One region of the Amycolatopsis sulphurea genome, then DNA from elsewhere that is predicted to be linked to it. Evidence: riboswitches for the same ligand, from Rfam matches in the RefSeq annotation. Region 1 holds a riboswitch; each other region holds the start of a gene.
The links. A riboswitch is a leader RNA that binds a small molecule or an ion and turns the genes downstream of it on or off. The one in region 1 is predicted to bind S-adenosylmethionine.
Positions count from the first base shown of each region.

Region 2: it holds a riboswitch for S-adenosylmethionine, as region 1 does, so the genes downstream of both, ATK36_RS21765 (methionine ABC transporter ATP-binding protein) here and thrC (threonine synthase) in region 1, are expected to answer to the same signal.
Region 3: it holds a riboswitch for S-adenosylmethionine, as region 1 does, so the genes downstream of both, ATK36_RS28475 (aminotransferase class V-fold PLP-dependent enzyme) here and thrC (threonine synthase) in region 1, are expected to answer to the same signal.

Region 1 is NZ_PDJK01000002.1:4,659,619-4,666,465, reverse strand. It holds partial or broken gene ATK36_RS27390 (DMT family transporter) at 1-445, opposite strand, end outside; gene rpsT (30S ribosomal protein S20) at 833-1,093, shown strand; gene holA (DNA polymerase III subunit delta) at 1,517-2,488, opposite strand; SAM riboswitch class I at 2,622-2,755, shown strand; gene thrC (threonine synthase) at 2,769-4,034, shown strand; gene ATK36_RS27370 (ComEC/Rec2 family competence protein) at 4,116-6,506, opposite strand; gene ATK36_RS27365 (ComEA family DNA-binding protein) at 6,503-6,847, opposite strand, start outside.
Region 2 is NZ_PDJK01000002.1:3,414,514-3,421,360, forward strand. It holds gene ATK36_RS21750 (resuscitation-promoting factor) at 250-1,707, shown strand; gene rsmA (16S rRNA (adenine(1518)-N(6)/adenine(1519)-N(6))-dimethyltransferase RsmA) at 2,102-2,944, shown strand; gene ATK36_RS21760 (TetR/AcrR family transcriptional regulator) at 2,955-3,539, opposite strand; SAM riboswitch class I at 3,865-3,956, shown strand; gene ATK36_RS21765 (methionine ABC transporter ATP-binding protein) at 4,170-5,186, shown strand; gene ATK36_RS21770 (hypothetical protein) at 5,440-5,919, opposite strand; gene ATK36_RS21775 (4-(cytidine 5'-diphospho)-2-C-methyl-D-erythritol kinase) at 6,024-6,847, shown strand, end outside.
Region 3 is NZ_PDJK01000002.1:4,889,862-4,896,708, reverse strand. It holds partial or broken gene ATK36_RS28490 (AsnC family protein) at 1-498, shown strand, start outside; gene ATK36_RS28485 (RluA family pseudouridine synthase) at 506-1,435, opposite strand; gene lspA (signal peptidase II) at 1,432-2,079, opposite strand; gene ATK36_RS28475 (aminotransferase class V-fold PLP-dependent enzyme) at 2,126-3,493, opposite strand; SAM riboswitch class IV at 3,532-3,646, opposite strand; gene ATK36_RS28470 (potassium/proton antiporter) at 3,744-5,222, opposite strand; gene ATK36_RS28465 (hypothetical protein) at 5,759-5,998, opposite strand; gene ileS (isoleucine--tRNA ligase) at 6,133-6,847, opposite strand, start outside.

The DNA of each region.
Region 1 (6,847 bases):
CCGCAGAGACTGATCACGAGTACGCCCGCCACCACGAGGAGCGCCCCGATCAGGCCAAGCACGCCGGGCCGCTCGTGCAAGAGAGAACCGCCACGAGCACCGACAACAGCGGCCCGGTCCCGCGCGCGAGCGGGTAGACGAGCGACAGATCGCCGACGTCGTAACCACGCTGCAGCACGATCCCGTACCCGACATGGAGCGCCGCGGTGACGACCGCCGCCCCCAGCCAGCTCCACTGTGGACGCTCCGGCTCGACGACCAGCGCCACCACCACGAACGGAAGCAAGAGAACCGCGGAAACCGTGTAGTACAGCCAGACGAACTGCGCACCCCCGCCGGAGACCCGCTTGGCCGCGAGATTCCAGACCGCGTGCACGACCGCGGCGGCGAGGACCATGGACAGAGCAGTGCCGTTCACGAGAACCCCTTCTGGTCTTCCGCGCATGCCGAAGACCGGGTTCCTCCAGGCTTTTGTCCCGTCAGATGAACGACCGGCACCCTGCCCGGCCGACGGTGCCGCTCGGACCAGCCCCGCCGGCCCTCGTTGTCACAGCGCCCGCACAAGACGGACGACGGCCCGGCGACGGAACCCTAGGCACTACCGGATCCCACGGTAGCCGAGACGGCAAGGACGTACCGGACGACCGCCGGCGCCGAGACCCGGGCCGGAGGAATCCGGGCACCTCGCAGGACCGCCGAGCTGGACTGTTAAGCTTTCCCCTCGTCGCCGTGCGGCATTCCGTCAGGGAGGAAACCCGGTCGCCTTCGCGGGCGCTGCCGGAGCCAGTACGTCGCGGTGACGACCTTCATCGAGTGAAATGAGGACGCCTCCATGGCCAACATCAAGTCGCAGATCAAGCGCATCACCACGAACGAGAAGGCGCGGCAGCGCAACCTGGCGATCCGGTCCTCGGTGAAGACCGCGATCCGCAAGTTCCGCGAGGCCGCCGAGGCCGGCGACAAGGACAAGGCCCTCGAGCTGCAGCGCGAGGCCGCTCGCAAGCTCGACAAGGCGGTCACCAAGGGCGTCATCCACGCCAACCAGGCCGCGAACAAGAAGTCGGCGATCGCGAAGCGCGCGAACCAGCTCTGAGCCGGAGTTCGCCTGAAGGCCCGGTGACCTCGGTCGCCGGGCCTTTTCGCATGCCCGGGTAACCTCCGGGCCGCCCGGGCTCCTGGGCGGGACCGGCCCTGGTTTCGCAGGCTGATCTCGGACAGCCCGGGTTCCCCTCTGGTCAGGGACGTCGCGCTCTTCCCCCGCCTACCCGGCCTCAGCCGGGTCCTCGCATACCGTCCCGGTCTCGGGTCGCCAAAGGTGCATACTTGCCCGCCCGGCGGCCGCGTCTTTCTCGCATGCCTACCCGGCTGCGGGACGCGAGCCCCTTCGCATACCTGCCCGACCTCGGGCCGCCGAACGTCTCGCATGGCTCCCTGGCAGCCAGGCTCTCCCCGCCCAGCTCGCCTCTGCTCCGCCACGCCACCGAGCCGGTCGCAAGGCTGGACGATCGGGTCTCAGTCAGCGGTCGCCCCTCGCGATGACCACCTCGACGACGGCTCGTTCCAGGGCGTAGTCGGCGTCCGCGGCGGCGCCTTTCACCTCGGCGTTCAGCCTGGCCACGACGCGCATCGCGGTGGCAAGGCCGTCCTGGCCCCAGCCCCGGGACTGGCCCTGTGCCTTGCGGATCTTCCACGGCGGCATGCCGAGTTCGCCGGCCATCTGGTTCGGGTTGCCGCGGCCGGCGGCGGACACCCGCGCGATGGTGCGAACGGCGTCGGCCAGCGCGTCGGCGACCAGCACGTGCGGGACGCCCAGCTGCATGGCCCAGCGCAGCGATTCCAGCGCGGCGGCCCGGTCACCGGCCACGGCCTTCTCCGCCACCGCGAACCCGGTCACGTCGGCGCGGCCGGTGTGGTAACGGCGTACCGCCTGCTCGTCGACCACGCCGCCGGTGTCCGCGACCAGCTGGGTCGCCGCCGAGGACAACTCGCGCAGGTCGGAGCCGACGGAGTCGAGCAGAGCCGACACGCCAGCCGGGTCGATCTTGCCGCCCGCTCGGCGGACTTCGTTGCGTACGAACGATTCCCGTTCGGCGGGTTTGGTGAGCTTCGGGCATTCGGTGATTTCCGCGCCCGCCTTCTTCAGCGCGCCCGGCAGCGCTTTGGCCGCCTTGCTGCGCCCGCCGCCGCTGTGCACGACCACCAGCACCACCCCGTCCGCCGGGGCCTTCAGGTAGGCGAGCACCGCGTCGGACAGGTCCTGCGAGATGTCCTGCGCCGACTCCAGTACGATCACCCGCCCCTCCGCGAACAGCGAGGGACTGACCAGTTCGGCCAGTTCGGGCGGTGTGAGTTCGGACACCCGAATCCGGGTCAGGTCGGCCGTCTGATCGGCGGCCCGCGCCGCGTCCAGCGCGGCGCGCACGGCCCGTTCGATGAGCAGTTCTTCCTCGCCCGTGACGAGGTGCAGCGGCGCGGGTGCGGTGGTCACCCGGCCATTCTCTCACCCGGCCGGCAGTCCGCCCGCTCCGGTGATCTGGACCGCCTCCATGGCATGAGGTGATCGGTGTGCCGTACGGTGTGGCCCAGGCGGCACCCACTGCGGTGCGCCCACAACTGAATACCGCTCATCCAGAGGGGCAGAGGGAACGGCCCGACGAAGCCCCGGCAACCGGCGTACAGCCTGTCATCCCGCGATCGCGGGGTAGCTGACGAACACGGTGCCAATTCCGGCCCGCCATGGCGGGACAGATGAGGAAAGGAACCTCGCGATGACCGCATCCCTCGGCACGGACCCCACCCGCACCACGCTCGATCTCGGCCCCGCCGTCGAGCTGGTGTCGAAGGAAGAGGGACACCGGCAGCCGCTCGCCCCGGAATTCGTGTCCGCCGAGGACTTCTCGCCGCTCGAAGTGGCCTACGACTTCGGCCGCGTGCGCCGCGAGGACATCGAGGCGGGACCGAAGAACATCTGGCGCTACAAGAAACTCCTTCCCGTCCCCTCGACCGTCGAGCAGACCCCGAACACCGAACCGGGCAGTACCCGGCTCGTGCGAGCCGACCGCCTCGCCAAGGCACTCGGTCTGAAGACCGTGTGGGTCAAGGACGACACCGGCAACCCCACCCACTCGTTCAAGGACCGTGTGGTCGCGGTGGCGCTCGCCGCGGCCCGCGAGTTCGGCTTCGAGGTCCTCGCGTGTCCCTCGACCGGCAACCTGGCCAACGCGACCGCGGCCGCCGCCGCGCGCGCCGGCTGGCGGTCGGTCGTGCTGATCCCGAAGAGTCTCGAACGCGCCAAGATCCTCACCACCGCGGTCTACGACGGCGACCTGATCGCCGTCGACGGCAACTACGACGACGTGAACCGCCTCGCCACCGAGCTGGCCGCCGAGCACCCGAAGTGGGCGTTCGTGAACGTCAACGTCCGCCCGTACTACTCCGAGGGCTCGAAGACGCTCGGCTTCGAGGTCGCCGAGCAGCTCGGCTGGCGCCTGCCGGAACAGATCGTGGTGCCCATCGCCTCCGGTTCCCAGCTGACCAAGGTGGACAAGGGTTTCCGCGAGTTCGGTCAGCTCGGCCTCGTGGAAGCCAGCCCGTACAAGGTGTTCGGCGCCCAGGCCACCGGCTGCTCCCCGGTGTCGACGGCGTTCCGCAACGGGCACGACGTGGTCCAGCCGGTGAAGCCGGACACCATCGCCCGTTCGCTCGCGATCGGCAACCCGGCCGACGGCCCCTACGTGCTCGACGTGGTCCACCGCACCGGCGGCGCGATCGAGGACGTCACCGACGAGGAGGTCGTGGAGGGCATCCGGCTGCTCGCGCGCACCGAAGGCATCTTCACCGAGACGGCGGGCGGGGTCACCGTCGCCACCGCGAAGAAGCTGCTGGAGACCGGCAAGCTCGACCCGGACGCGGAGACGGTGCTCCTGATCACCGGCGACGGCCTCAAGACCCTCGACGCGGTGGAGAACCACCTCGGCCCGAAGGCGACGGTGCCGCCGTCCACGGAGGCCGTGAGCAAGGCACTCGGCTACTGACCCACGACGGTCCGGCCGTATCCGGTCGCCGCCGTTCGGTGACCGGATACGAACCGGCACGCCGCCGGGCACTGGCAGCAGCTAGTGCGGTGGTCCCCGTGGCTCACCCCGTCGCGCGACGACCGGCCCACCATCGCCGGGAAGCACCGCGGTGTCCCCGTCGACATCGGTCCGGGTGATCAGCGCACCCAACGTCCCCAGAACGTCCACTGTGGACTTGCTCGGATGCCCGTATCCGTTGCCCGCACCCACGCTGATCAAGGCCGCGCGCGGCCGAACCGCAGCAAGGAACTGCGGTACGGAGTATTTCGAACCGTGGTGTGGCACCTTGAGTACCTCCGCGGTCAGGTCCACTCCCCCGGCCAGCAAGTCCGCCTGCGCGGCCAGTTCGACGTCCCCGCTCAGCAGCACCCGGCCGGCGGACGTGGTGGCGCGCAGCACCACTGAGCTGTTGTTGATCATCGTGCCGTCTTGCAGGGCGGGCGATCTGGTGGTCGCGTAACGCGGCCCGAGGACGTCGAGAGACAAGCCCGGCCAGTCGAGCCGCTGGCCCTGGTTCACCTCCACCAGCGGGACCTGGTGCTTCGCGGCCTCGACCGAGATCTGCTGCCACGCCCACGCAGGTGCCCGCCCCGGCCCGACCGCGACCGCGCCGACGGCTCTCCCCTCGAACACCGACGAGAGCCCGCCCACATGGTCGGCGTGCAGGTGGCTCAACACGATCAGCGGCACCCTGTCCACGCCGAGCCGGTTCAGGCATTCGTCGACCGGCCCCGGTTCCGGCCCGGTGTCGACCACCACCGCACGCCCGGGTTCACCGGTCGCCAATACGAGGGCGTCACCCTGTCCGACGTCGCATTCGACTGCGGCCCAGTTCTTCGGCGGCCAGCCGGGCTCCAGTACCCGGGCAGGCACCACCGCCAGAAGCACCACCACCAGCCCGACCGCCACGAGCACTCGCAGCCGACGGAACCGCAGCACCACCACGGCGAGGATCATCAGTCCGGCCGCGCACAGTCCCCCAAGCCAGCCACCCGGCCAGCCGAACACCGCGCCAGGTGCCCGCGCACCGTGGCGAGCCACAGTGATCAGCCACCGCGCCTCAGGATCGGCCAGCCGGATCAACAAGTGCCCGGCACCGCTCCACCACGGACCGACGACGGTGGCCAGCACTCCCAGCACCGTGACCGGCGCGACCACCGGTGCCGCAAGCACATTCGTGAGCACCGAGACCAGGCTGACCGTACCTGCCATCCCAGCAATCACTGGCGCAGTGACCACGAAAGCGGCCAGCGGGACCGCAAGACCTTCCGCGTAACCCGGCGGAATCCCTCGGCGAGCCAAGGAATCCGCCCACTTCGGCGCGATCAGCACCAGCCCGGCGGTGGCGAACACCGACAATGCGAACCCGAAGTCCGCCGCCATCGCCGGGTCCCATCCGACGAGCACGCACACTGCGAACGAGAGCGCGGGCAGTGCGGAGCCACGGCGCCCCAACGCCAGCGCGAGCAGCCCGACAGCGCCCATCACCCCGGCCCGCACCACACTCGGCTCCGGTCCCACCAGCACCAGGAAGCCGAGCAGACACACGCCGGCGGCTACTGCAGACAATCTCGGCCCGGCGCGTAGTAGCCTGCACAACAGCAATACGGCGCCACAGATGATCGCGACGTTGCCACCGCTCACGGCCATCAAATGGGTGAGACCCGAGGCCGTGAACTCTTGCTCCACCTGTTGCGGCAGTGCGCTGGTGTCGCCGATGACGAGACCGGGCAGCAAGCCGGCCGGTTCCTCGGGCAACACGGAGCACAATGAGTGCAGCCCGCTCCGCAAGGTCTCCGCCGCTCGTTGCCACCATGGCGCCGGACCGACGTCGACCGGTCGGTCTCGCACGGAGAGCACCGCCGCCGTCAGATCGCCGCCTCGTGCGGAGCTGAGCCGCCCGGTGGCCGTCGCCTCTTGGCCAGGCAGCAACGCTCCCCATTCCGCGACCGGCGCGAGCAGGAGTACCCGCCCCATCGAGTCGACTGCCTGACCGTCCACAGTGGCCGCTTCCACTACCGCGGGGACGGCGACTGATCGAGTACCGGCTTGCTGATCGGCGTAGCCCGCTCTGTGAATGGGCCGCGGACGCTCGCTGATCTCGATCCGGAGCGACGCGGTGGTTCCGCGGACAGCGGCCGACGCGAGAGGATCGTGTTCGGCGTCGTGAATACGCGCCGCAGTCGGGATCGCGGCGACCAATCCGAGGAGCAGCAACGCTCCCCCGGCACCGACGAACCGCCGACGGCCGCGGATCAGCAGAAGCAGCGCCACGACTGCCGCGAGCACTCCGGTGACAACCGCGACCCACCAGCCGAGCTGTAGCCCGCCAAGTGCACCCGCCCATCCCGCCACCGCCGCCGGGACGAGGCGGAAATCGTGATCACGCCAGGAATTCATCCGTGGGTCCGAGCGGCTGGCGATCGTCATCCGACCGCCACATGATCGCGCAATTTTTCAAATTTGCTCTCCCCAATGCCGTCGACATCGCGAAGCTGCTCGACGCTGGTGAACCCGCTGTGCTGGGTACGCCAGTCGATGATGCGCCGCGCGGTGACCTCGCCGACTCCGGGAAGTGTGTCGAGCTGTTCAGGCGTCGCGGAGTTCAGGTCGATCTTGCCGGGCGCGGCTCCGGCGCCTGCCGGAGCGGCCTGGGCCGCCGGCAGGCCGACCGCGAGCTGTTCTCCGTCGGTGAGCTTGCGCGCCAGATTGAGGCCGGAAAGATCGATGCCCGGGACCGCGCCGCCGGCCGAGCGCAGTGCATCGGCCAC
Region 2 (6,847 bases), 1.2 Mb from region 1:
TGCGCAACCTCGCGAGACCCGTTACTGTCCCGTGATCGTGCCGGTCGGTACCGCGCAGCGGATGCCGGCTGATACGCCCACCAGTCACGTCAGTGCACGTCGGGGAAGCGGAACCGGGGCAGGTACGGCCCGGAACCGTGACGATGGCGCTGGCTGGGGGTGTCGGACTTGAGAGGCGCATCCCCGGATGCGTCGCGACCGAAAGACGACTGCGGTCACGCACGTCGTCTTGGGAAAGGGAACGACCCGGTGACTGGTAGCAGGCAGGGTGGCGCACGCCCCGAGGCGGAGCCCGACTACTTCTCCTCCGCGGGTTCGGTGGCGGTCCTCGACCGCGAGCTTGAAGACACCGCGTACGGGCAGCTGGACTTCTCCGACGAGCTGCATGTGACCCAGCAGGACGTGCTCACCGCACTCGGCCCGGACGCCGACACGCTGATGGCGGAGATCGACGTCGACGTCGACGAGCTGATCCGGCTGATCAACGCCGAGACCACCATGCTCCCGCCGCTGTACCTGCCCGACGAGCTGGCCGAGGACTCGACCGCCACGCCGCAGGCCAAGCAGGCCGCCGCGGAGGAGGGCCTGCGCGAGGCCACCCGCACCTGGAAGCGCCGCTTCCTCAAGGGCGCCGTGCTCGCGGTCATGGTCACCGTCGGCGGCGGCGGTGCCGCGGCGCTGGCGATGAACAAGAGCATCACCGTCGACGTGGACGGCCAGCAGCGCACCGTGCACAGCTACGGCGGCACCGTGGGCGAGGTGCTCGAGGAGGCCGGTCTCTCGGTCGGCGAGCACGACTCGCTCTCGCCCTCCCCGCAGGCCGCGGTCGGCGACGGCGGCGTCATCAAGCTTGAGCGCGGCCGCAAGCTGGACCTGGTCGTGGACGGCGTGCAGCGGCCCTCGTGGGTGCGCGCCACCACCCTCGGCGACGCGCTGACGCAGCTCGGCATGAGCGACCTCGTCGCGCAGGGCGCCTGGACCTCGCTGCCCTCCTCCGGCGAGCTGCCCCTCGCGGGCTCCACCGTGCAGGTCAAGACCAAGAAGCAGATCACGCTCTACGACGGCACCAACGCGCCGCGCCAGGTGACCACCACCGCGGTCACCACGAAGGAGTTCGCCTCCGACCTCAAACTCAACCTCGGCCCGGACGACGCGATCGACGGCGGTCTCGACGTCTCGCTCAAGGACGGCGCCGAGGTGCACGTCTCGCGGATGGGCGTCTCGATGGTCGAGCAGGAGGAGACCATCGACCCGGAGGTGCAGAAGGTCGACGACCCGACGCAGCTCAAGGGCGAGCAGAGCGTCGCGGACCCGGGCACCCCGGGCAAGAAGGTGGTCACCTACAAGGTCACCAAGAAGAACGGCGCAGAGGTCTCTCGCGAGAATGTCTCGGAGAAGGTCGTCACCGCGCCCAAGCCGAAGATCATCAAGGTCGGCACCAAGCAGGCGCCGCAGCCCGCCATCGGCGACACCGGGGCGTGGGACCGCATCGCGCAGTGCGAGTCGACCGGCAACTGGCACATCAACACCGGCAACGGCTACTACGGCGGCCTCCAGTTCGACAAGCAGACCTGGAACGCCTACGGCGGCGGCCAGTACGCCCCCACCGCCGACAAGGCCACCCGTGAGCAGCAGATCGCGGTGGCCGAGAAGGTGCGCGACGCCCGCGGCGGCTACAGCGCCTGGGGCTGCGGCTACAAGGCCTGAGCACGTTCGGTTTCCCGGTAGACGGCCGTGAGCTTCGCGCTCACGGCCGCCTGCTCAGGGTCCCGGCAAAGTTGGTCGAGGCCCCGTGATCAGCAGAGTGAGCCGTGGCTGCCGCGTCATCATCGACGGCGCCTGCCCTCTTCGTCGATCACGCCCGGCAGCGGGCGATGCGGAGCTATTCGAGGCGCGACCACCTCGTGGTGTGCGCCGGACCTGTCTCGGGTCTGTGAAGGGGCCCTTCACAGACTCAGAGTCCGTGAAGGGCCCCTTCACAGACCTTCACGGACTTCCGCGGTCTGCGCAGGCCCCTCACTCCGACTTTGCCGACACCCTGGCCGCCTGCTTTTGTGCGCCGCGTTGCCGAGGCGCAGGTGGTGCTGGGTAGGCTCGTCCGGTGGTGGAACTGCTGGGGCCTGCCGAAATCCGTGGGCTGGCCGACGAACTCGACGTCCGGCCCACGAAGAAACTCGGGCAGAACTTCGTGCACGACCCCAACACCGTCCGCCGCATCGTCGAACTCGGCGGTGTGCGGCCGGGGGACGTCGTGCTGGAGGTCGGGCCCGGGCTCGGGTCGCTGACGCTCGGTCTGCTCTCGGCCGGCGCTCGGGTCGTCGCGGTGGAGATAGACCCGGTGCTCGCCGCACGGCTGCCGCGCACGGCGGCTGAGCGCGCGCCCGAAGCGGCGGAACGGCTATCCGTGGTCGGTGCCGACGCGTTGCGCGTGCGGGCCGCGGATCTGCCCGCGGAACCGGTGTCGCTCGTGGCGAACCTTCCGTACAACGTCGCCGTCCCGGTCGTGCTGCACCTGCTCGCCGAGCTGCCGTCGCTGCGGCGCGGGCTGGTGATGGTCCAGACCGAGGTGGCCGACCGGATGGCCGCCGGGCCGGGCAGCCGCACTTACGGCGTGCCCAGCGTGAAACTCGCCTGGTACGGACCGGCACGCAAGGTCGCCCCGGTGCCGCGGAACGTGTTCTGGCCGGTGCCGAACGTGGATTCCGCACTGGTGTCCTTCGAACGCACCGATCCGGTCACCGCGGTCGACCGGGCTCGGCTCTTCGCCGTCGTGGACGCCGCGTTTTCCCAGCGCCGCAAGACTTTGCGGGCCGCGCTGGCCGGCTGGGCGGGCTCGGCGGAACGCGCCGGGGAGCTGCTCGCCGCGGCCGGGATCGACCCGCGCAGCCGCGGCGAACAGCTCGACGTGCACGCGTTCGCCCGGATCGCCGCCGCCGGCGTCTGACCCGCGGCGGTCAGCCTCCGGCCGGGCCGAAGATCCGGTCCAAGTGGTAGTCGAGCGTGGCCAGTACGGCGGTCGTCCGCCGTCGGCCGTGCAGGATGTGGAAGCCGAGGCCGGTGATCCCGGACACCAGCAGGTCCGCCTCGTGTTGCGGCCGGATGCCCGGCATCGGCTCGCCTTGTTCCAGTAGTCGCGTGACCAGGTCTTCCAACGCGGTGTCCCGGTCCGGGAATACTCCCGGCTCCCGATACGAGCGGCTGAAGTAGGCGAGGCGCACGCGCAGTGCGAACTCGCTTTCGGTGTCCAACGGCAGCAGCCCGGTAAGCACGCCCCGCAGCACGCCGCGTGCGCTCTGGCCGGCTTGCGCTTCGATGCGTTCCCGCGCTCGGCGTTCGGTGTCCTCGCGGAGATAACGCAATGCCAGTACGAGCAGATTGTGCTTGGTCTCGAAGTAGTACTGAACCAGCCGCAATGACACGCCCGCTTCTGCGGCCACATCGCGCATGCGCACGGAATCCAGCCCACGATCCGCGGCGATCCGCCAGACCGCTCCGGCGATCGCGCGGCGGCGCTGGTCGTGGTCCACCCGCTGAGGCACCGGTCGTTCTCCGTTCCCGAGGTGGTACGAGCGTATCTGATACAGCGGTACCAAGAAGACCGGATTTGCTCACCTTTGTGAACTATCCCGGGGCAGGCTCATCCGGTCGCTGTGCGTGATCCCCGGCGGGAAAAAGCCGGTGCGAGGCGGTTGTCAAGTGTCCACAAGGGATTCTCGGGGGTGAGCGCGGGCTGCCGGACCGTTCGGTGGCGGAACTTCCGGTCCCCGCAGGCCGGGTGCGGATTTCACCACCGGCCCGCGACCACTCGTGTGATCTGCACCAACGTGCTTGCGTTCAGTCCGTGGGATCGGCTTTACTCGAAGACGTCCATCCCGAGCGACTGAGAGACCTGGCTCGCCGAAGTCGCAGCAACCACCCGCAAAGTGGGCAGGTGCTACCGCCAGGACCGATGGAGGCCGTTTCCGATGCAGATGCTCGCCCGCCCGCTCCTGCTGACCCGGCGCCGCGTAGTCGACGAAGGTCGCCGCACGGTAAGCGCGTGTCGACGCTCCATGGCCATCGCCTGATCCGCTTTTCCGCGATTCGCCACACCGTCCTTTGAGGACGGTCATTCGAGGACGCCTGGCGCGCCCGGAACCGGTGCTGCGCCCCTTGCCTGGAGCTCATTCGTGATCACTGTCGAAAACGTGTCAAAATCCTTTCCCTTCAACGGAAATCGAGTCGCCGCCCTGCGCGACGTGAGTGTCGAGGTGCAGGCCGGCTCGTTGTTCGGCGTGGTGGGACCGGCCGATTCCGGCAAGTCCACCCTCGCCCGGTGCATTGCCCTGCAGGAGCGCCCGGACCGCGGCGTGGTGCGGCTCGACGGGCTCAACACCGCCACCCTGGACGGCCGCCGGCTGCGGGAGATCCGCCGTCGGCTCGGCGCCGTCGGCGCCAAGTCCGAGCTGCTCGCCGAGCGCACCATCGCCGGGAACGTCGCCGCTCCGCTGGAGCAGCTCGGCGTGGACGGCCCGCAGCGGCGCAGCCGGGTCGGCTCGCTGCTGGACCTGGTCGGGCTCACCGCCCGTGCCGGGCAGAAGCCGGGCGAGCTGACCGACGGGCAGCGCCGCCGGGTCGCCGTGGCCAGAGCGTTGGCCGCCGGACCGGCCGTGCTCGTCGCAGACGACCCGACCGCCGGGGTCGCCCCGGAGGACGCCGGCGCGGTGCTCGCCGTGCTGGACCGGGCCCGTGCGGAGCTGGGTGTCACGGTCGTGGTGACCACCCAGGAGGCGGGCGTGGTCCGCCGGGTGTGCGACGACGTCGCGGTGCTCGACAACGGCGTCGTGGTAGAGCGGGGTTCGCTGCTGGACCTGATCTCCTCGCCGGCGAGCTGGACCGCGCAGGCGGTGCTGCCCTCGATCGAGACGAGCCGGGCGCAGGCGGCCAAGTACGACCGCTCGGCCGACGTGGTGCTGATCGGCTTCGCCACGGTTGGTGCCTTGCTTCCGGAGGCGGCCACCCGCTTCGACGTGGAGCTGTCCACCATCGGCGGCGGCCTGACCCGCATCGGGGACACTCCGGTCGCCCGCTTCCGCGTGGGCGTCCGCGGCGAGCGCGCCGACGCCGCGTTGGCTTGGATCGCCGACCGTGGTGCGTATGTGGCCCAGCCCCAGGCCGTCCGCGGCCCGCAGAGCGTGGCTGCCTGAGTTGTCGAACCAGCGAGGAGGGCCCGGCCGGCCCTCCTCGCTGCGTGTTGTCCGGACGCGCCCAAGGTCTGTGAAGGGGCCCTTCACGGACTCAGAGTCCGTGAAGGGCCCCTTCACAGACCTCCACGGACCTCCACACCGACTTTGCCGACACCCTGGACTCAGCGTCTGTGAAGGGTCCCTTCACAGACGAACCGGCTTGCCCATTCGCGGCCGGTCACCGGTGGTGCCACTTCGCCGCCGCGCTTGGGGCTCACGGCTGCCCGGGCGGCGGAACTTCGCCGAAGTCCTCGCCGGGCCGCCCGAGGATGGCGGCGAGTTCGGGATCCGCGTGGATCTCCGCGGTCCGCTTCCACTCCGCGACCAGGATGGCGACCGGCGCCGGGTTGCCGAGGGACTCGGCGCGCTCCAGCGTCTCGACCAGTTCCGCCACGAAGGTCTGCACATCTTCCTTGGGCAGGTACCGGACCCAGGGAAAGGCGGCCGGCAGTACTTCGGTGGCGAGAGTGACCGCCTGATCGCTGCGGCGCATCAGCTCCACGAAGATCTTCGTGGTCGCCGACGCCGCGGCGACCACCTGTTCCGCTCGCTCGGCGGTGATCAGCAGCAGGTCCTGCTGATCCTTCTCCCGGCGGCGAATCCGCACCGACCGGTCCGCCGACTGCTCGAGCTGGGCCACGACCCGGCGCGGATGCAGGGACAGCTCGGAGATGTTGACTTCCCTCACGGTCATACTTCAAAACTACTTCCCAAGTACCGCCGGTCCACTCCGGAGTCGTCTCCGGCACGTTTTCTCCTGGTGAGGAGGCCGCCGGCCCGGCCACGTAGGCTGGGCGGGTGCTCGCCGTAGTTCCACCACCAGTCACCGTCCGGGTCCCGGCCAAGGTCAACCTGCACCTGGCCGTCGGAGATCCGCGGGCGGACGGGTTCCACGAGCTGGTCACCGTGTTCCAGGCGCTGTCGCTGACCGACGAGGTCACCGTCGCGATCACCGAAGAGCCGGGCCTGGAGGTCTATGGCGAGGGGGAGCGCGTGGTGCCCACCGACGCGAGCAACCTCGCCTGGCGCGCGGCCCGCGAGCTGGCCGCCTACGTCGGCCGTCCCGATGCCGGGGATCCGAAGGTGCGGATCGTGCTGCGCAAGGGCATTCCCGTCGCCGGTGGCATGGCGGGCGGCAGTGCGGACGCGGCCGCGGCGCTGGTCGGGCTGGCCTCGCTGTGGAAGCTCGACGTGACCCGCGACGAGCTGGCGGTACTCGCCGGGCGGCTCGGCAGCGACGTGCCCTTCGCGCTCTACGGCGGGACCGCGCTGGGCACGGGGCGGGGCGAGCGGCTCGTGCCGGTGCTCTCGCGGCACACCTTCCACTGGGTGCTGGCCTTCGACGAGAAGGGCCTGTCCACGCCGAAGGTGTTCGGTGAGCTGGACCGGTTGCGGGCCGAGGGGAAACCGCCGCGGATCGGTGCGCATACGCCGGTGGTCGAGGCGCTGGCCTCCGGCGACCCGCGGCAGCTGGCCCTGCTGCTCGGCAACGATCTGCAGGCCGCCGCCGTGTCCCTGCGGCCGGGGCTGCGCCGTACGCTGCGTGCCGGGGTGAACGCGGGCGCGCTTGCCGGGTGCGTGTCCGGCTCGGGGCCGACCTGCGCGTTCCTCTGTGCGGACGC
Region 3 (6,847 bases), 230 kb from region 1:
CCGGCCGTCAGCACCTGGGGCGTGCCGCAGACCGCGTCGTGGGCGCGCGGTGACGAGCCCCGGCTGGAAGCCCCGGCCGGCGGACAGCGCGGGCGAATCGGCGAGAAGCTGGAGACGCAGGGGCTGGAGGGCGAGCTGCTCACCGTGCAACTGCTGGAGGTGCAGGACCCGGCCGATTTCCTGTTCGGCGCGGCGGGGTACCGGCTGGAGGAAGGCGAGCGCGCGGTGGTCGTGCACACCGAGATCACCAACCGCGGCTCGGTGCCGTTCGCGTCGTTGCCGGACAACTACCTCGAACTGCTCACCGCCGACAGCGGCACCGTCGCCAAGGCACCCGTCTCGCTCACCTCCCGGCCACCGCACAAGATCGGGGTACGGCCGGGTGAGACGCTGGGAGGGCACACCGTGTACGTGCTCCCGGAAGCCACCCAGGTCGTCTCGGTGCGCTGGAGCCCTCGCCCCGAGCCCGACGAACGTACGCTCACCTGGACGGTGTGACCGGGGATCAGGCGTATTCGTCACGCAGGATCTGCAGGGCGTTCGCGAGGTCGTCCGGGTATTCGGCTTCGAACTCGACCCAGCGGCCGTCGGCCGGGTGCGCGAACCCGAGGGTCCGTGCGTGCAGCCACTGCCGCGTAAGGCCCAGCTTGCGCGCCAGCACCGGGTCAGCACCGTAGGTCAGGTCCCCGGCGCACGGATGCCGGAGCGCGGAGAAGTGCACGCGGATCTGGTGCGTACGCCCGGTTTCAAGCTTCACGTGCGCCAGCGAAGCCGCGCGGAACGCTTCGACCACTTCGTAGTGCGTCACGCTGGGACGCCCGCCCGCGACGACGGCGAACTTATAGTCGTGCCGCGGGTGCCGGTCGATCGGTGCGTCGATGGTGCCGCGCGTCGGATCCGGATGCCCCTGGACGACGGCGTGGTAGCCCTTGTCCACAGTGCGCTCCTTGAACGCCCGCTTGAGCACTGTGTACGCGTGCTCGCTCTTCGCCACGACCATCACGCCCGTGGTGCCCGCGTCGAGCCGGTGGACCACGCCCTGTCGCTCGGCGGCGCCGGACGTGGCGATCCGCAGCCCGGCCGCGGCGAGCCCGCCGACGACCGTGGGGCCGGTCCAGCCCGGGCTCGGGTGGACGGCGACACCGACCGGCTTGGACAGCACGACGATGTCCTCGTCGTCGTGCAGAATCCGCATCCCCTCGACCGGTTCCGCGACGAGCTCGGCAGGCCGCGCCGGTTCCGGCAGGGTCACCTCGAGCAGGCCGCCGGCGGAGAGCCGGTCGGACTTCCCGGCGGGACGCCCGTCGAGCAGCACGTCACCGGCCGCGGCGAGATCCGCCACCGCGGTGCGCGACAGGCCGAGCAGCTTGGCCAGTCCCGCGTCCACGCGCATCCCGTCGAGCCCGTCCGGGACGGGCAGCATGCGCGCGCTCACTTGGCGTCCTTCTTCGCACGTGTCGAGGTGCCGTCGTAGTCCTTGCCCAGCAAGGACAGCAGCACGATCAGCGCACCGCCGACGCAGATCGCGGAGTCCGCGATGTTGAAAATGGCAAAGCCCTGGCCGTTGGGCGCGAAGGCGGAGATGAAGTCGATGACGTGACCATGCAGCGGGCCTGGCGCGCGGAACAGGCGGTCGGTCAGGTTGCCGAGCGCACCCGCGAGCACCAGGCCGAGCCCGATCGCCCAGCCGACCGAGCGCAGCCGCCGCGCCAGCCACACGATGGCCACCACGACCGCCGCGGCGATCAGCGCGAGCACCCAGGTCATCCCGGTGGCCATGGAGAAGGCGGCCCCTGGATTGCGAATCACCTGCAGGTAGATCAGCCCGCCGAGGATGCGGACCGGTTCCTTGCCCTCCAGATTGGCCGCGACCAGGTTCTTGGTCACCAGATCGATCACCCAGATCAGCACCGCGACCGCGAACACCAGGCCGATCCGCCGCTTGGGCAGCGACGGCGCGGGGGCCGCCTCGGCTCCTCCAGCGTCCCCACCGGGCCGCGGCTCGGCAGGCCCGGGCACGTCAGGCTCGGGCACAGCGGGCTCGGACACGTCGGATTCGGGCGAGGGCTCGGTGCTCACTCCCCCATTGTCCACGCTCGCCCCTGGCCCGCTCCCGGCACCGCCGTCAGGCACAGAACGGTGGCAGCTCACGCGGGTCGCCGACCGGCGTCCACCGGCCGTCCACCTTGGTGTATTCCCACCGAGCGCCGCGCGCGACGATCTGCCGCAAGGCCAGCAGGAGCCGGTCGACGTGCTCGGCGGTGCTGCCCAGCCCGAGGCTCACGCGGAGCGCCTGCTGCCCTTCGCCGCCGGTCTCGCGGATCAGGCGACTAGTGGCGACGTGGGCACAGAACGCGCCGTCGCGCACTCCGATGCCGTACTCGGCCGACAGCACGGCGGCGACCCAACCCGGGTCGAACCCGTCGACGACGAAGCTGACCGTGCCGACGCGGTCCACCGGGGCGTCGAACAGCCGCAGTTCGGCGCAGCCGGGCAGCCCGGCAAGCCCCTTGCGGAGCCGTTCGAGCAACTCGGCCTCGTGCGCACCGATCGCGTCCCAGTTCGCGGCCAGCTGTTCGCAGGCGACGCTCAGCGCATACACGCCTACGGTGTTCGGCGAGCCCGCCTCGTGCCGCTCCGGCCCGGTGTTCCAGACCACGGCCTCCTCGGTGACCAGCTTCGTCGCACCACCGCCGGCGAGGTACGGGACGGCCGCGCGCAGCCAGTCGCTGCGGCCGATCAGCGCGCCGGCGCCGAACGGGGCGTAGAGCTTGTGCCCCGACAGCGCCACGTAGTCCACGTCGAGTTCCCGCAGCGAGATCCGCCGGTGCGGTGCGAGCTGCGCGGCGTCCAGCGCCACCCGGGCACCGTGTTTCCGCGCCACCGCGGAGATCTCCGCCACCGGCAGCAGCTCACCGGTCACATTGGACGCTCCGGCGACGACCACCAGCCGCGGCCCCTGCGGGCAGGCGGCCAGCGCTTCGTCCACAACGGACACTGCGGCCAGCCGGGTGCGCGGCAGCGACACCCGGCGCACGTTCGGCCCGCGCCACGGCAGCAGCGCGGCGTGGTGCTCGGTGTCGAACACGACCACGGAAGTCTTGTGCGGCAACGCCTTCGCCAGCAGGTTGAACGCATCGGTGGTGTTGCGGGTGAACACCACGGTGTCAGTGTCGCGGGCGTCGGCGAAGCGGCGCAGCACTTTCCGCGTGCGCTCGTAGAGCCGGGTGGAGACCTGCGACGCGAAACCCGCGCCCCGGTGCACGCTGGCGTACCAGGGCAGGAACTCGTCGACCGCGGACCGGACCGCGGACAGACACGGCGCGCTGGCCGCGTGATCGAGGTTCGCGTAGGAGATGTCGCCGCCGGTCACCAGCGGTATGCGCAGGCCGGCACCGGCCACCGGCGGAACGGCGTTGGTTTCGCCAGATTCCGGCGCGTTCGACGCAAGGGCGTTCGGCAGGACTGTATTCGGTGGGGATGTAGCAGTCATGACGCTGCCTCCTCGGCAATCCGGGGGACCCGGCGAGGGGCCCGCGCTTGCCCGCCGCACTGCGCGACCGGCCCGGTCCTCACCCGGGGCACCCCACCGCGGAAGGAGGGTTGCCGGCCAGCAAGCCGGGGCTTGACGCTGGCACTCATGACCTGCTGAAGACGATAGCCGATCACCAGTGCGCGGCACCAGCCCCATTCCGTGATCTGAGACGGCCGTCACCCGGTCAGTCCACAATGGACTATCCCGGTCAGCGGCCGGACTCCCCGCGCCACCTGGCCAGCCGCCCGGCCCGGTCCACCGCGCGGATCCGCAGCTCGGCGGCCTCGCGCACATGCTCGGTGGCGACCACGAGCAGCTGGTCGTCCTCCTGCAGCCGGCTCGTCTTCTGCGGGGTGAACCCGGCTCCGCTGCGCACCACCAGGCTGACCGTGGCCCCGGCGGGCAGCCGCAGCTCGGACAGGTACACGCCGTGCAGCTTCGAGCCCTTCTGGATGCGCACCTGCAGCAGCTCGGCGCCGAGTTCGTCGAGCGGGGCCGAGTCGACCTCGATCTCCTGCACCTCGCCCGCGCGGTCCAGCCGCAGCAGCCGGGCCAGCGGCCCGAGCGTCGACCCCTGCAGCAGGGTCAGCACGATGACGAGCACGAACACCGCGTCCACCAGCCGTTGCGCACCAGGCAGGCCTTGGGACAGCGGGATCATCGCGAGCACGATCGGCACCGCCCCGCGCAGCCCGGCCCAGGACAGGAACGCCTGCTCTCGCCAGGGCAACCGGAACGGCAGCAGGGACAGCGCCACCGACAGCGGCCGGGCCAGCAGCAGCACGACCGCGCCCGCGACCAGGCCGGGCACCAGCGTCTCCAGCAGCCTGCTCGGCGAGGCGAACAGGCCGAGCAGCACGAACAGCCCGATCTGGGCGAGCCAGCCGAGCCCTTCGGCGAAGGACAGGGTGTCCGAGCGGTGCGGCAGTTTCGAATTGCCCAGCACCAGCCCCGCGACGTAGGTGGCGAGCAGGCCGGAGGCGTGCGCGAGCTGACCCGAGGAGTAGGCGAGCACGCACACCGCGACCGTGGCGAGCGGGTAGAGCCCGGTCGCCGGGAGCGCGGCCCGGCGCAGCGCCTGGGTGCCGAGCCAGCCGAACGCCAGCCCGATGGCCAGGCCGGCGGCCAATTCGTAGACCACCACCAGCGGCAGCGACCAGTCGACCGCATCCCCGGAGGCCAGTACGATCACCGCGATGTAGGCGGGCGCGTCGTTGATCCCGGACTCGAGTTCGAGCATGCCGGACAGCCGTTTGCCGATTCCGGCCGAACGCAGCACGGAGAACACCGCCGCGGCGTCGGTGGAGGCCAGTACCGCGCCCCACAGCAGCGCCAGCCGCCAATCGAGGCCGAGCAGCCAGTGCAGCGCCGCGCCGGTGACCACGATGCTGATCACCACGGCCACTGTGGACAGCACGATCCCGGGCCCCAGCGAGGATTTGACCGACGACCAGCGGGTGGTGAGCCCGCCCTCGGTGAGGATCAGCACCAGCGCGGCCAGCCCGAGCGACTGGGTGAGCGCCGGGTTGTCGAAATGGATGCCGAGGCCGGATTCCCCGAGTACCACGCCGATCGCGAGATACAGCAGCAGCGACGGGAAACCGAGCCGGATGGACACCCGCACCGCGAGCACAGAGGACAGCAGCACCAGTCCGCCGACACCGAGGAGTACCGGAAGTCCGTCCATGTCCGCCTCCCCATCCCCGGCCCGCAGCGCGTCCAGAATAGTGAGGCGCCCGGCGCGGCCGGACACGTGTCCCCGGAACGGATGTTCCAGTCCTTTTCGGACGGTGCGACGGCCAGGGCAGGGCGGCGAGGAATTTCGCGCCAGCACACCGCCGGTGGACGGCTGGAGCGCGACCAGGACGGCCTTGCCGTGATAGCCGTCGACCGCGGCCTGCGCGGCCGCCTGGATGGCCGTACTGACGCTGCTCGTCATCGGCTTCTGCTCGGCGCCGGCGTGTCCGAACAGCGTCTCCTGGCTCTTGCCTTCGCGGTCGACCCGCTCCACCGCGAACGCGTCTCCGGACGACGCCTGCGCCCAGGTCCCGGCAAAGTTGGTCGAGGCCCCGTGATCAGCAGAGAGAGCCGTAGCTGCCCCGTCATCATCGACGGTGCCTGCCATCGTCGTCGATTTCGCCCGGCAGCAGGCGAAGCGGAGGTGTTCGAGACGCGCGACCACCTCGTGGAGGTCTCGGGTCCGTGAAGGGGCCCTTCACAGACTCAGAGTCCGTGAAGGGCCCCTTCACGGACTTTCGCGGTCTGCGCAGGCCCCTCACACCGACCTTGCCGACACCCTGACGCCTGCGCCTGTGAGGTGAGCGCGGAACGCAGCAGGGGGAACGTCTTGTCGTCGGCCAGGCGCAGCCCGCCAGCGCCGGACAGCACGACCGCCTTGCCGCCGCGGTCGACCACCGCCAGCGCGCCCCCGATCAGGACGCCCCTCTTCGCGGCAGGACTCACCTGTGCTCCCCCTCCGGGCCACGTGGCGCGCCCACACCCGGCCCCCGTTGGCTCATCGCCAACGGGGGCCGGGTGTTACCGGAAGGAGGGCGGTGGCTGAGCCGGGGAGGATCGGCGGCGCCCCCAAACAGCGCTCACGCCTTCGTGACCGCCACCCGGACCGGCACACCCTCCCCGACCGTGCCCTCGAAGCCTCCGGCCACCTCACCATGGGAAACCGACGTCGTCAGCGTTTCCGTGGCGATGAACTTCTCGTGCTCGCGCGCCGCCGACAGCACGTCTTCCGGGGCGTCGACGGTCAGCGTGATGCGGTCCGCGACGTCGAGGTCGGCGTCGCGGCGGGCCTGCTGGATCACGCGGATCAGGTCGCGGGCCACGCCCTCGGCGGACAGCTCCGGGGTGACCTCGGTGTCGAGCACCACCAGACCCGCCCCGCCCGGCAGCTCGGCCGCGGCGCCACCACCCGCGGCGACCAGGCGGCGTTCGTACTCGCCCTCGACCAGTTCCACGCCGGCGGCGACGACCGCGCCGGCGGCGGACGTGGTCCAGTCGCCGGACTTGACCGCCTTGATCACCTGCTGCACGACCTTGCCCAGCCGCGGGCCGGCGGCGCGGGCGTTCACCGCGACCTCGAAGGTGCCATGCGCGGCGACGTCGGTGGTCAGCTCGACCGCCTTGACGTTCACCTCGTCGCGCAGGATGTCGGTGAAATCGCTCAGTGGCGCCACGTCCTCGGCCGCCACCAGCAGGTTCGCCAGCGGCAGGCGCACGCGCAGCTTGTTCGCCTTGCGCAGCGCCAGCGCCGAGGACGCCACCTGCCGCACCCGGTCCATCGCGGTCACCAGCGCG